2 linked regions of the Endozoicomonas sp. GU-1 genome follow. The protein of the gene in region 2 interacts with the protein of the main gene of each other region in a pairwise test. Links are inferred from orthologs where the notes say so. Each region holds a gene or a part of one and is shown on either strand. Other genes may lie near its edges.

Evidence for each region.
Region 1: the proteins of secB (region 2) and O3276_RS23405 interact in binary tests that used the Escherichia coli proteins (3 or more experiments, as listed by UniProt). The link is inferred for Endozoicomonas sp. GU-1 from one-to-one orthologs.

The regions. Positions count from the first base shown.
Region 1 is NZ_CP114771.1:5,573,535-5,579,898, reverse strand. Bases 2,012-4,817 are described here. They hold O3276_RS23405 (response regulator), read right to left. Parts: upstream 3,873-4,817; coding sequence 3,150-3,872; downstream 2,012-3,149. Other genes in these bases: O3276_RS23400 (efflux RND transporter periplasmic adaptor subunit), read left to right, coding at 4,470-4,817; O3276_RS23410 (ATP-binding protein), read right to left, coding at 2,012-3,138. Also shown: O3276_RS23425 (ankyrin repeat domain-containing protein), read right to left, coding at 1-293; O3276_RS23420 (hypothetical protein), read right to left, coding at 461-1,084; nfi (deoxyribonuclease V), read right to left, coding at 1,053-1,754; more of O3276_RS23410, read right to left, coding at 1,747-2,011; more of O3276_RS23400, read left to right, coding at 4,818-5,699. UniProt on the Escherichia coli protein: Response regulator member of the two-component regulatory system CpxA/CpxR which responds to envelope stress response by activating expression of downstream genes including cpxP, degP, dsbA and ppiA.
Region 2 is NZ_CP114771.1:2,710,963-2,717,491, reverse strand. Bases 1,845-4,815 are described here. They hold secB (protein-export chaperone SecB), read right to left. Parts: upstream 3,598-4,815; coding sequence 3,091-3,597; downstream 1,845-3,090. Other genes in these bases: gpmM (2,3-bisphosphoglycerate-independent phosphoglycerate mutase), read left to right, coding at 4,523-4,815; O3276_RS11230 (rhodanese-like domain-containing protein), read right to left, coding at 3,685-4,101; trmL (tRNA (uridine(34)/cytosine(34)/5-carboxymethylaminomethyluridine(34)-2'-O)-methyltransferase TrmL), read left to right, coding at 2,472-2,936; O3276_RS11245 (hypothetical protein), read right to left, coding at 1,845-1,971. Outside these bases: O3276_RS11250 (TcfC E-set like domain-containing protein), read right to left, coding at 1-1,184; more of O3276_RS11245, read right to left, coding at 1,399-1,844; more of gpmM, read left to right, coding at 4,816-6,055; O3276_RS11220 (hypothetical protein), read right to left, coding at 6,130-6,529. UniProt on the Escherichia coli protein: One of the proteins required for the normal export of some preproteins out of the cell cytoplasm. It is a molecular chaperone that binds to a subset of precursor proteins, maintaining them in a translocation-competent state.

The sequences.
Region 1 (6,364 bases), 2.9 Mb from region 2 along the record:
TGGTTCACAGCCGTTTTCAACGGGGAATCCTGATATTTCAAATAGTATTGTTTGCGAATGTTCACGCCCTTATGCAGTAGCCGTTCAACTTCATTGCGGCGTCCGGATCTGACAGCCATGACCAGGTCCAGCTTGTCCCGAACCGTAATTTTACGTTTCCCATGTACGGTCAGTGTCTGGTAATGGGGACTGGTCTCTTGTTGTTTGCTGGCCTGGTCAACAGTGCCGGAGAGGGGGGATTGGCTTGCCGGTGGTTCAATCCTGAGTGCTGGCGTATTGCTGATACTGTTCATGATGTCTGCTCTTCATCAGGGACATCATTAAAATATAGGGCTTACGCATTGATCTGATACACCATTTGCATGAAAACTGTATATAGGATCTGTTGACGTTTAGTTACGAGCTGAGTAACAAAACGTCAACAGTCTCCCGGGAAAAGTGATGACTGCCAGAACAAACTTTAGCCAGAAGAACGATCACTGTGGCCCGGAACCGGTTCAATCACCAGGCTGCCTTCGCGGATATCAAATTGAATCTGCCCATCAGCATTATGTCTGGTAAGTGATTCGATGGTGGCCGCCAGTTCCGGTGTTTTGACCAACGAGATCAATGGCATCCCGGCCAGCTCTTTCAGCAATGCTTTCTGAAAGCTGTCCACGATCATGGTTTTGAACAATGCCACTTCCAGGTCAATCCGGGCTTCCATAAACGCTATATCAGTAAAATAAATGGCCTCATCTTCCCTGGAATATCTCAGCTGGGTGAAGCCGGTAATCTGCACCGGCAGTTTTTCCGTAACCATCCCCCCAAAGATATCCGCATCCACCTTGCCATCGATATGGAACATCAGGGGCTTGCCATCCCCCTGAAGAAAAATCTGCGGCGTGTCCAGATAGAGCTGCACCGTCATCATCGGCAGCATATCCAGATGGCGAATCTGTGGTGACAGAAAGCCTTTATCCACCAGCTGCTGAAACTGCTGCTGGCTGTAAACCTCCCGGTCATTTCCTGCACAGCCCCCCAGGAGAATAACTGCCAGAGCGCAGAAAACGTTAGCGAGCCAGAATCTGGTTGGCCCTGGCAACCGCCTGCCCCCGGTTGGAAGCCAGTGCATCTGCCCAACGGGTGGTTTCCGGCAACCGGAAGCGGGTAAGACATGATTCAACATAATGCACCGCCGTGTTCAACGATATTCTATGGCCAATACTGATGTACAGTGGGCGGGTTGCGCTTCGGGTGCGCAGCACACTGCCAATCACTTCATTATTATCCCGCAGTTCAACCCTGGCCCCTTTCTGCTCTGGCAGGGTATCACTGTTTCCACACAGTCGGCTCTTGGCAACCCCAATGGCGGGCAGCCCGGTGAGCACACCAACGTGACAGGCAACGCCAAAGCGCCGTGGATGAGCCACTCCCTGACCATCACACAGCAACAGATCAGGCGTTATCCGCAACTGGCCAAGTGCTGCCAGAATCGCCGGGCATTCCCTGAACGACAGCAACCCGGGAATATAGGGCATCCGGGTCGGTACTTTAGCAATGGTGTAATCCAGCAGTTGCAGAGAGGGAAAAGCCAGAACCGCAACGGCAGCACGGGTTACCCGCCCGTTATCCTCAAAGCCCACATCAACACCGGCAACACGGGTAATTTCAGGCAGGTCATCCCGTTGGATCACCTGACTGGCCAGTGTCGTTTGCATGGATATGGCTTCGGCCAATGACAGGTCCCAGCGCAGGTCAGCAAACTCAGACACTCAACCCATTCCTTAACGGAAGACGAAGGGTCACTTCAAGACCCGGGTGGGCATTGCGGGCAGCAATGGAGCCGTTATGTTGCGATACTGCGGTACTTGCAATCGCCATGCCAAGACCCGTTCCATCATTTTCCTTACCCCGGGTTTCATCTACCCGGAAGAAGGGTTCAAACAGATCGCCAAGGGTCTCTTCAGGCACCCCCGGCCCATAATCACGAATACGAATCAGCGCCACATCGTTCTCACGAAACAGCCGTACCTCAACTTCCGAACCTTCCGGAGTGAAACGGATCGCATTCCTGATGATGTTTTCCACCGCACTGGAAAGAAACTCTCGTACAGCCACCAGCTCAATTTTAGCGGTCTCTTTCAATACCACGGCCTTGTCACGGGCCTGGGCTTCAAAGTTGCCATCGTCCACCAGCTTTTTCAGCATACCTTCGAGAGCCAGTTTCTCGCAGACCATGTTGGCCATATTTTGCTGAATACGGGAAAAGTGGATGATCTGTCCGATCAACTGATCCAGGCGTTCTATCTCCCGCTCGATGCGCGCATGCTCTGCCTCGGCATCCGGCGTTTTTCGTCTGGCCAGCGCCAGAGAGATCTGCAACCGGGTTAACGGCGACCTTAACTCATGGGAGACATCCCGCAGCAACCGTTCTTTACTGAACACCAGAGACCCGACCTGCTCCGCCATATGGTCAAAATCCCTGGCCAACTCACCCAGTTCATCCCGGCGTCCGGCAACCTTGCCGCCCACCCGGGCACTCAGGTCGCCACGGGCCAGCTTTCTGGAGGCCCGCTGCAAGTTCCGAATCGGCCCCACCAGGTAGCGGGCCAGAACCACACAGAGAAAGAAGCTGACACCCAACGCCAGAATAATAAGATGCCACTGACGTGCAATAACCTGCTGCACCCGCCAGTGCACCAGCATTGGCATCTCCTTGGTGAGGTACAGTTCGTAGGGGGCATCATTCAGGGTAATGCGCTGTGGGCCGACCACCACCACCCCTCGGCGAAAGGTAATGGTCGGATCGCTGAGATTCCGGGTTTTATTGTAGGCAGAAATCAACTCTTCAGAGATCGACGCACTGCCCAGAATATTGCCCTCGGTATCGAACAGGTAGTAACCACTGCCGGGGAACCGGGGAATGGGTAAATGCACGGAAGTACGGGAGAGCAGCTCCATTTTACGGGCCGCTATTTCCAGCTCACGAAACAGCGCCCGCCGCTCGGACAGAAAGTCCGAAGGATCGACGGTGATGGCAAAGGCCAGAAACAGCGTCACCAGCATGGCAATCATGGTCAGCCAGAACCACAGAAAAATCTTCCAGAAGACACTGTGCCATGGCCAGACCACCAGCCCGGGGATTTTAACTCGCACTGGCAACCCCATCAGCCCGGAAGAATATAAAAGTAACCAGACCCACGCACGGTTTTGATCCTTGGATTGCCGTCAGGCCGGGTACCAATCTTTTTGCGCACATTACTCACATGCATATCAATGGCCCGGTCATACAGTGTCAACTTACGGTTAAGGGCGATCTGGGTCAGGTCATCCCGGGAGATCAGTTCACCGGCCTTTTCAATCAGCGATTTCAGCACCAGAAATTCAGTGGCCGTCAACTCCAGTGGTTCGCCGGCAATGGCGGCCTCACGGTTGGCCAGGTTCAGGGCAATATCATCAATCTGCAGGGTTCGACTGGTCCCTTCCGGAATCAATGGTGTACGGCCACGGCGCAGAATGGCCTTGATTCTGGCCACCAGCTCACGATGGTTGTAGGGCTTGGGCAAATAATCATCCGCGCCAATTTCCAGACCGATAATCCGATCCACATCATCGCCACGGGCAGTCAGCATCAGAACCGGGATGTCCGACTGCTGGCGTATCTGCTTCAGGGCATCAAAACCGTTCAGCTTCGGCAAGGTGACATCCAGCAGCACCAGGTCATGCATCCCGGACAGAGCGGCATCAACCCCGGCTTCACCATCATGAACCGCAGAGATCGTAAACCCTTCTGTGGCCAGATATTCCACCAGCAATTCACAGAGCTCGATATCATCATCAATCAGCAACAGCCTGGCACTGGTTTTGCCTGTACTTATAGAGTGACTCATAGCATGTGCTCCATAAAAAAATACCCCGCCTTGGGGGAAAGCGGGGTTAAAGGTACAGCTCGTAAAGTAACTGATGGTACGGCCAGTCTGCCCCCGCCCGGGTTTTCTGGCTGCCTCTGCTCATTGATTTAATTAAGAGGCTTGCCCAAAGCGCGGGACATCATATCATTCATCAAACAGGAATGCTTAGTTAAACAGCGGCAAGACAACACATCAACCCCAAACAGTAACGACTTTGATCACTGTTTCTGAATCTCGAATTCAGTGTATTGACTTGCATCTCAATCGGGTCAATAGATCCGGTAAAAGCAGTGTAAAGCCCTGGCTTATTCCATTTTAAACAGTAAAGGATTCGCCAATAGTGGTTTTCCACATGGCTCTGAATGGATGAACCTCATACTATCCGTCACAGTACATAACCCTGTATACTCTCCGGCGCTTTGCACGGGGCATTTCCCGCCAAAGACGCCCTTCCCCTGAAGTCATACAGGGTAATACTTAAGACCGCCAATACCTTCTCCCCTAACAGGTTATGACGTTTGCAAAAACAAATAAGTGGTAGGTATTTTGCTGAATGCAAACAGTACGGAGCTGTCAATGATCGCTAACATCACTGATCGTAAACTCGGAAAATGGCTTCCGATAGGCGCTTTAGCCACCTCTATTTTCCTTCTGGCCGGTTGCTCGGAGGAGCAGCAGCCGCAACATCAAATGCCGCCACCCGGTGTATCGGTTGTCAGTGTAATCGATCAGGAAGTCGGCGACTATTATGAATACATTGGCCGTTCAGAAGCGATCAATGAGGTAGACATCCGTGCTCGTGTAGAAGGCTTTCTGGTCAAAAGAAACTTTACCGAAGGAGGTATGGTTGAACAGGGCCAGCTGCTTTACGAAATTGACCGGGCACCATTTGCAGCCGCCCTCAAAGGTGCCGAGGCTCAGCTGGCAAGCAGCAAAGCTTCCCTTATTAACGCCCGGAAAAACCTTGAGCGTAGCCGGGATCTGGTAAAACGGGGGGCGATCAGTCAGGCTGACTACGATAATAAAACCAGCTCGGAAGCTCAGGCAGTGGCTGCGGTGGAAGCTGCAGAAGCCAGTCTGGAAACAGCCCGGCTGAATCTTGGCTACACGCAAATTTCCGCACCCTTCACGGGGGAAATTGGCAAATCAACCTACAGTGTTGGCAATCTGGTGGGACCCACCAGCCAGCCTCTGGCGACGCTGACCAGCATGGATCCAATCTATGTTACTTTTCAGGTGGATGAACGACAGCTGATCAGCCATCTGGCGGAACACCCCGGAGCCAGAACGGCGCAGGAAGCCAGCGTTGAGGCCGAAGAAAAAGGCAGGTTCAAGCTCTCTCTCAGACTGCCCAATGGCACTGAATACGACCAGCCAGGCACCTTCAGTTTTGCCGACACCCAGATCGATGAAACCATGGGTACCCTGACCCTGCGAGCCACCTTCCCGAACCCTCAGGGTATTATTCTGCCGGGCCTCTACGTCACGCTGCAGGCAGAAAGCCATCAGAAAACGCCCATGCCCCTGATTCCTCAGGCCGCCGTTCAGCAGGATCAGTCCGGCTATTTTGTCCTGGTTGTCACGCCGGAAAATATCGTTGAAACCCGACAGGTGGAAGTCGGTCGTCGTATCAATGCCATGTGGGCAGTCACCTCCGGCCTTAAGCAAGGTGAACAGATTGTCGTTCAGGGCCTGCAGAAAGTGCGCCCGGGCGGCACCGTATCGCCAACCCTGGTTAATGTAGACCCAACCACCGGTACGCTTTCATCCCCCGCTTCCGCCAAGCCACAGGAGCAGGATATCTGAGATGATCAGCCAGTTTTTTATTAACCGGCCCAAGTTCGCATTCGTCATCTCGATTGTGATCACCATGGTCGGTCTGATCTCGCTGACAACACTGCCAGTGAGTATGTTCCCGGAAATCACGCCGCCCCAGGTAACCATCAACGCCACCTACCCGGGTGCCGATGCAGAAACCCTGGAGTCTGCGGTTATGCGCCCCATTGAAGAGCAGGTAAACGGGGTTGAAGGGATGATTTATATGGACTCCAAAGCCTACAATAATGGCAGTGTGTCCATCACCGTCACCTTTGATTCCGGCACCGACCAGGACATCGCCATGGTCAACGTGCAGAACCGGGTAGCCGCTGCCGAACCGGGTTTGCCTGAACAGGTGCGCCGACTGGGCATTAATGTACGAAAACAGTCGTCCAATATGCTGCTCGGGGTTAACCTGGTGTCGGAATCCGGCAAGTTTGATCAGGTCTATCTGAGCAACTACGCCAGTAACTATCTGATAGACCCAATGACCCGTATCAATGGCGTAGCGCAGGCCCAGGTGATGGGTGCCATGACCTACAGTATGCGCGTCTGGCTGAACCCCAGCCGGATGGCGGCACTGGGTGTCACCACTTCCGACGTCAGTCTTGCCATTAATGAGCAGAATGCCATTGTTCCCGCCGGACAACTGG
Region 2 (6,529 bases):
TCATTATTGATGGCCACCGCACCTGTGGCGGCCAGAGTATCAAGCACCCGACGGCTGGCTCCAGCGCGGGTCAGCCATTGTTCCGTCAGCTCTGGCAGGGCTTTATCCACTTGACGGTTCACCACCCGGCCGGTTTCCATAAAGAACAGCCATTCGCCGCTGGGTGGAATCTGACTTTGTTTGGCAAAGAAGCGGGTTTCCGTGGTGATCAGATTGCCGCTTTCATCGAGAATACGAATGTCAATATCGTAAGCGCCACTGGGAAAGCTGCTGGTATCCAGCTGCTGGGAACCTGCTTCGAAGAACTCGCTGTCGATCAGTCGGTCATCCTTGCGCACTTCCACCCGACCACGGGTGGGCAGGAACACGGTCACCGGCATACCACCGGAGAAGTCCAGGTCTTCCCGGGTATTGTTGGAACTGTTAATACGCAGGCCGACCATCGGCTGGTCAGAGGTCAGGTTGAAACCAAAACCGCTGGTGGATAACAGACCAGCGTTGTATTCAATCCCTTCAAAGTCCCGCTGGCCGTACAGCTGATTGACAGAGAAGTGGCTGGTATCGGCATAGTCCCAGCTCCAGTAGAGGCTGTTCTCCTCCCAGGCGGCCATGGTCAGGCCATTGAGGGTATAGCTGTTATCGCTGCCCTCGGCTGTGGAGCCGGAAACCGCCGCAGAAAAGTTCTGCATCAGGGCAAAGCCCGCATCGGAAGGGGGCAGGTATTTGCGCACATCGGCGGCGCGGGTCAGCATAAAACGACGATTGATGAATATATCCACACGGAAGCGGGACTCATCAAAGATGACCCCGGCCACCGGCGTTTCCAGAATACCGCAGTTTTGTGATGAATCATTCAGGCACACCCGATCACTATGGCTGTTCAGTTCGCCGGTCAGGGTGCTGACAATCAGGGTAGGGTCATTCAGATTACCGATCTGGCGCACCAGCTCGGTGGGGTTGGGCAGTTCAATAATGCCGGGGCTGAACGAGGCCAGCTGGGAACCGATATAGCGGTTGCCGAAATAGATATCCACCAGGGATTGCTGGGTGCTGCTGAGATCTTCAAACCCGGCGGGTGGGTTGGTGGCAGCAAGAAAAACAGGGGCGTTGGCAAATGCCATGTGACTGACAGCGCACATGGAGAATGCGTAAAGCAAGTTAACGATGCACTTCCAACGACGCATAATGGGCGATTTTATCCTGATTGTTTAACCATAAATATGCTGAAAATGGCTCCAATTTTTTCAGCCCTACATATCTGGCAGGCGCACAGAGACATCAGGGTTTATATTCTCGCCCCCACTCTCTGGGTGGGAACGTGGCCAGCGAACCGGCCTACCGTTGTTTTAAGAATCAAGATCTAATAAGTCCGGTCTCTGTGACCCTGATTTCCGTTACTCAGTTTGGACTCACAGTCAAAAATACTTGGGCAGTGTAAGTACCGGATGGAGCACCGTCAGGGTCGATAGTAACTTTGACATTTGCATTTGGTGCAGAGCAGGTGTCAATAGCAGGATTTGGCTGATCAAACAGGTTTCCCGCATTAAGAGATCCAACTTGTGCGCTTATAGCACCATTATCAATCAGAGTGTTGTAGGAACCTGTGCTCGAATTAGAGTCTTTGAATTCAACTTTATAGACCAGAGCGTCAGCAGGAACGCCATTAGATAGCGTCAAGCTACTGCCAGTGGCGATTATGTCGTATTGTCCATCAGTGGAAGATGTTGCATCATTTGTAAAGATACAAAGGTCTTTGTTACTAGACTGGAGAGTTGAATCATCACCGTTAGTATCAAAAGTGAAATCTTCCAGACCCCAAATTCGAACCCCACTGGCGTGAACAAGAGTTATATCAAAGTCACCATTTGAATTGGCCCCTAAAGAACCTTGATTAGCAGCCATAACGCCAACAGACCCCAACAACCCCGCAGAAACTGCTGTTGCCAGAGCCAATGTCTTTAATGTTTTCATTATTTTTCTCCCTTGCAGTCATCAACTGCCATTTGCCTGTGTTTAAGTTCTTATATGGCATTATCCGGTTAGTGAATGGAAAACAGGAAGTGTTAATGGTGGATAGTTGTCAGGGCAAACCCAACTTATTACTCTCAACCATTACAATTCACAATTTCCACAAATCCAGTCACAAAACTTCTCGAATCTACATTTACTAATATTTATTATCTGACTAAAGCCTTTTATTGTAGGGCATCCATTCACATTGTAGTTATTTGGTCAGTCACTATTTTTAAATCTGATTTTTAAATATTACAGGGAAATACTCAAGTATTTTGTGGTCTGTATCACAGTAAAACGTGTTGCACTTCGGTTTTCATGGGTGCGGTGTGTGCTAATTATTATGTTCTGATGAGGGGGATAGCTTTTGGGAGGCGGTCAGCGAACCCAATCCAACTAATGCCCTCTAACCCCCAGATGCTCTATCATTGCCACTCTGTCACCATTCGGATCTCCCCATGCTTGATGTTGTCCTCTACCAGCCGGAAATCCCCCCCAATACCGGTAATATCATCCGTCTCTGTGCCAATACCGGCTTTCGTCTGCATTTGATAGAACCCCTGGGCTTTGAGCTGGATGATCAGCGATTGAAACGGGCGGGTCTGGATTACCATGAGTTTGCCGAGCTGAAGATTCATCCGGACTACTCAAGTTTTCTGGAAACCGTCAAACCGGGCCGGGTGCTGGCTCTGAGCACCAAGGGAACCAGTAATTACAGCTGCTGCACCTTTCGAGAAGGGGATGCCCTGCTGTTTGGCCCGGAAACCCGTGGCCTGCCTGCAGAGATTCTAGACTCTTTGCCGAAAGAGCAGGTACTGAGATTACCCATGCTCCCGGACAGCCGTAGCCTGAACCTGTCCAATACCGTGGCGGTGATGGTTTATGAAGCCTGGCGGCAGATGGGGTTTGTTGGTGGGCGGTAAGCGTTGTTAAACCACAAAGACACCAAGGCACAAAGGAAAAGCTTGTCACTGTTACTTTGTAGCCTTACTGCCATATTGTACGCAATAAAAAGGCACAAAAGACTTCGTGTCTTTGTGCCTTTGTGGTTAAAAGCTTTTAAAAAAAAGCTATTTCTTAATTAACCGCTTCCGGCTGCTGCTTGGCAGACTGCTGTTCGCGGGCCTGCATATACAGCGCGTCGAAGTTTACTGGTGCCAGCATAAGCGGAGGGAAGCTGCCGCGCAGTACCAGGTTGTCGATGGCTTCGCGGGCATAGGGGAACAGGATGTTCGGGCAGAAGGCACCCAGGGTACGGTGCAGTTCTTCTTCATCCAGACCTTTGGCCAGGAAGACGCCTGCCTGATGTACTTCAGTCACGAAAGCGGTTTCCTTCTTATCTGAAGGGTTGTTGCCGGAACCGTTTTCCACGGTTACCGTCAGGGACAGAACCACTTCGTACAGACCTTCTTCAAGAGGGCGGTTGCTGGTGCTCAGGTCCAGTTTGACTTCTGGCTGCCACTGCTTCTGAAAGATCTCAGGGGCCTTTGGTGATTCAAAGGAGATGTCTTTCGTGTAGATTCGCTGCAACGCAAACTGCGGAGCCTGCTGTTGTTGAGAAGCCTGCTGATGATTTTCAGCCATTGTCATTTCCTTACTTTTGATGAGCTAATGATGAGCCAAGCGAATATCGCATTTTGGTAATGATCGTGCAGATTGTCCAACCAGAGCCTATTTTCGGACCACTGGCAGGTTGTCAGAGGCCCAGGTGGACATACCACCCTGTAGTCTGACCACATTGGCAAAGCCCTCGGTTTTCAGGGTTTTGCCAACACTGCCGCTGTGCTGCCCCATGGCATCCACCACAATAATGGTCTTTTCGCGGTATTTCTCCAGTTCACCGGCACGCTCCCTGATTTTTGTATAAGGAACGTTGATGGCGTTGACGATATGACCTTTGGCAAAATCTGCCTTTTCCCGAACGTCGATCACCACGCCCTGGTCCTGGTTGACCATCTGGGTCAGCTGGGCGGTGGAAACGCTCTGCCCACCCTTGCGCATTTCAGTAAAGGCCAAAGCGCTGGCCAGCGCCACCAGTGCACCAACGTGCAGGGGATGGTTAATGATAAACTCGATGAATTGTTCCATGCCGACAAGCTGTCAATCTATAAATTGAAAAGTGGCAAGTATACTGATCCCGTCTCAGGAAAGTAAGGGAATGACGACGGAAAAAAGTGCTGGCCGACTTTTTGTGCGCCTTTTGGTATGTACGGTGCGTTAGTACAAAAAGCTATCGCCAACTAAAATGACTCCATAAACGCTGTCGGTGATATTTGTGCGGAAAGTTTCAGAAAATTGCAGAGGCTTCCAGAGGATATCGCCGGTTGACGTCCCCTGGTGTGAGAGTTTGCGCTGTTCACTCAAGAGCAGGCATTGCACTGGAAACCGGCGGCAAAGCAGGTAGAATGCCAACCATTCCACTCACCATAAGGTTGGTTCAAGAGATCGCGCTGATAAGTCAGACATTCAGCCTCTGCACCAGCCTTCCCGTTCGCCAAGGTTAAGACCCATGACTGATAAGCGCACACCTACCGCCCTGATCATCCTTGATGGTTACGGCTACCGTGAAGAAAAAGACAGCAACGCCATTCTGGCCGCCAAAACGCCGGTAATGGATCGTCTGTGGCAAGAGAACCCGCACAGCTTCGTTTCCGGTTCCGGAATGGACGTTGGCCTGCCCGATGGCCAGATGGGTAACAGTGAAGTTGGCCATATGAACCTGGGTGCAGGCCGCGTGGTTTACCAGGAACTGACCCGCATTACCAAAGCCATCCGGGACGGTGACTTCTATGAAAATGAGGTGATTACCAGCGTTGTCGATAAAGCCATTCATGCCGGTAAAGCCGTTCATATTATGGGGCTGGTATCTCCGGGTGGTGTTCACAGTCACGAAGACCATATCCATGCCATGGTTGAACTGGCTGACCGTCGTGGCGCTAAAGAAGTCTATGTTCATGCCTTCCTGGATGGCCGTGACACACCGCCGCGCAGCGCTGAATCGTCCCTGGCAAGGCTGGATGCCATGTTGCAGGAAAAAGGCATTGGCCGTGTTGCCAGCCTGATTGGCCGTTACTACGCCATGGACCGTGACAACCGCTGGGATCGTGTCCAGCAGGCTTATGATCTGATCACCGATGGCAAGGCCGGGTTCACTGCCGCAACCGCAGTTGAAGGCTTGCAAGCCGCTTATGAGCGTGACGAGAACGACGAGTTTGTTAAAGCCACCGTGCTTGGTGCTGAAGCAGCCCGGCTGAACGATGGTGACGCACTGGTATTTATGAATTTCCGTGCTGACCGTGCCCGTGAAATCACCCGTGCCTTTGTTGATCAGGACTTTGATGGCTTCCAGCGCAGCCGTGTGGCCGATCTGGCCGGTTTTGTGATGCTGACGCAGTACTCTGCGGACATCAATGCTCCCTGTGCCTTCCCGCCCAGCGAACTGGTGAACACGCTGGGTGAATACATGGAGAAACTGGGCAAAACACAGCTCCGTATTGCGGAAACCGAGAAGTACGCGCACGTGACCTTTTTCTTCAGCGGCGGTCGTGAAGAGCCGTTTGATGGCGAGAAGCGAGTGCTGGTGGCCTCACCAAAAGTCGCTACCTACGACCTGCAGCCAGAGATGAGTGCCCCGGAAGTCACCGATCGTCTGATTCAGGAAATCCGCAGTCGCGAACACGACCTGATCATCTGTAACTACGCAAACTGCGACATGGTTGGCCATACCGGTGATTTCAATGCAGCGGTCAAAGCGGTCGAAGCAGTAGACGCGAGCATTGGCCGTGTGCTGGAAGCCCTGGAAGAAGTCGGTGGTCAGTGCCTGATTACCGCAGACCATGGTAATGCCGAACAGATGGAAGACCCGACCACCGGTCAGGCTCACACTGCCCACACCTGTGAGCTGGTGCCACTGGTGTATGCTGGGCCGCAAAGCATTCAGCTGAAGGATGGTATTTTGTCTGACCTGGCACCCAGCCTGTTGGCGCTGATGGGTTTGGAGCAGCCTGCCGAGATGTCAGGAAAGTCCCTGCTGATTAATTAAGCTGCTCTGTTTTTTCGATTGGAGTCTGAAGATAAGTGACAGGCTTATCTTCAGATGTTGTCGGATACCACAGGTTAAATGCCTTCACGCCGGTTTCTGTGAGGATGGCGATGGCTTTGATGATATTGGTGATAGGGGCGACCAGAGTCAGGTTCTCCCACCGAAGAATGCCTTTGTGCCGATACTGGCTGTGTATGCCAGTTTCGATTGAGTTTTACAGTGGATGAGGTGTGCAGCACTTGCAAAGCTGGTTGATCAGGGAGAGATGCCAGTAACAGATCATCAACAAAGGGAATCTCGGTAAAACCCTGCGCCAGTAAAGCATTCGGACAGAATTTAAGTAATTCTTCCGTAGTAGCCTCAAAGGTTGTCTGTTTATATTGAGTCACTTCTCTATAACAAACTGATCTTGTCGGCTGGGGCGGACATGAAGGGCTGTCATCCTTTGGCTGTGCAGTGGCCTGATGCATGAAA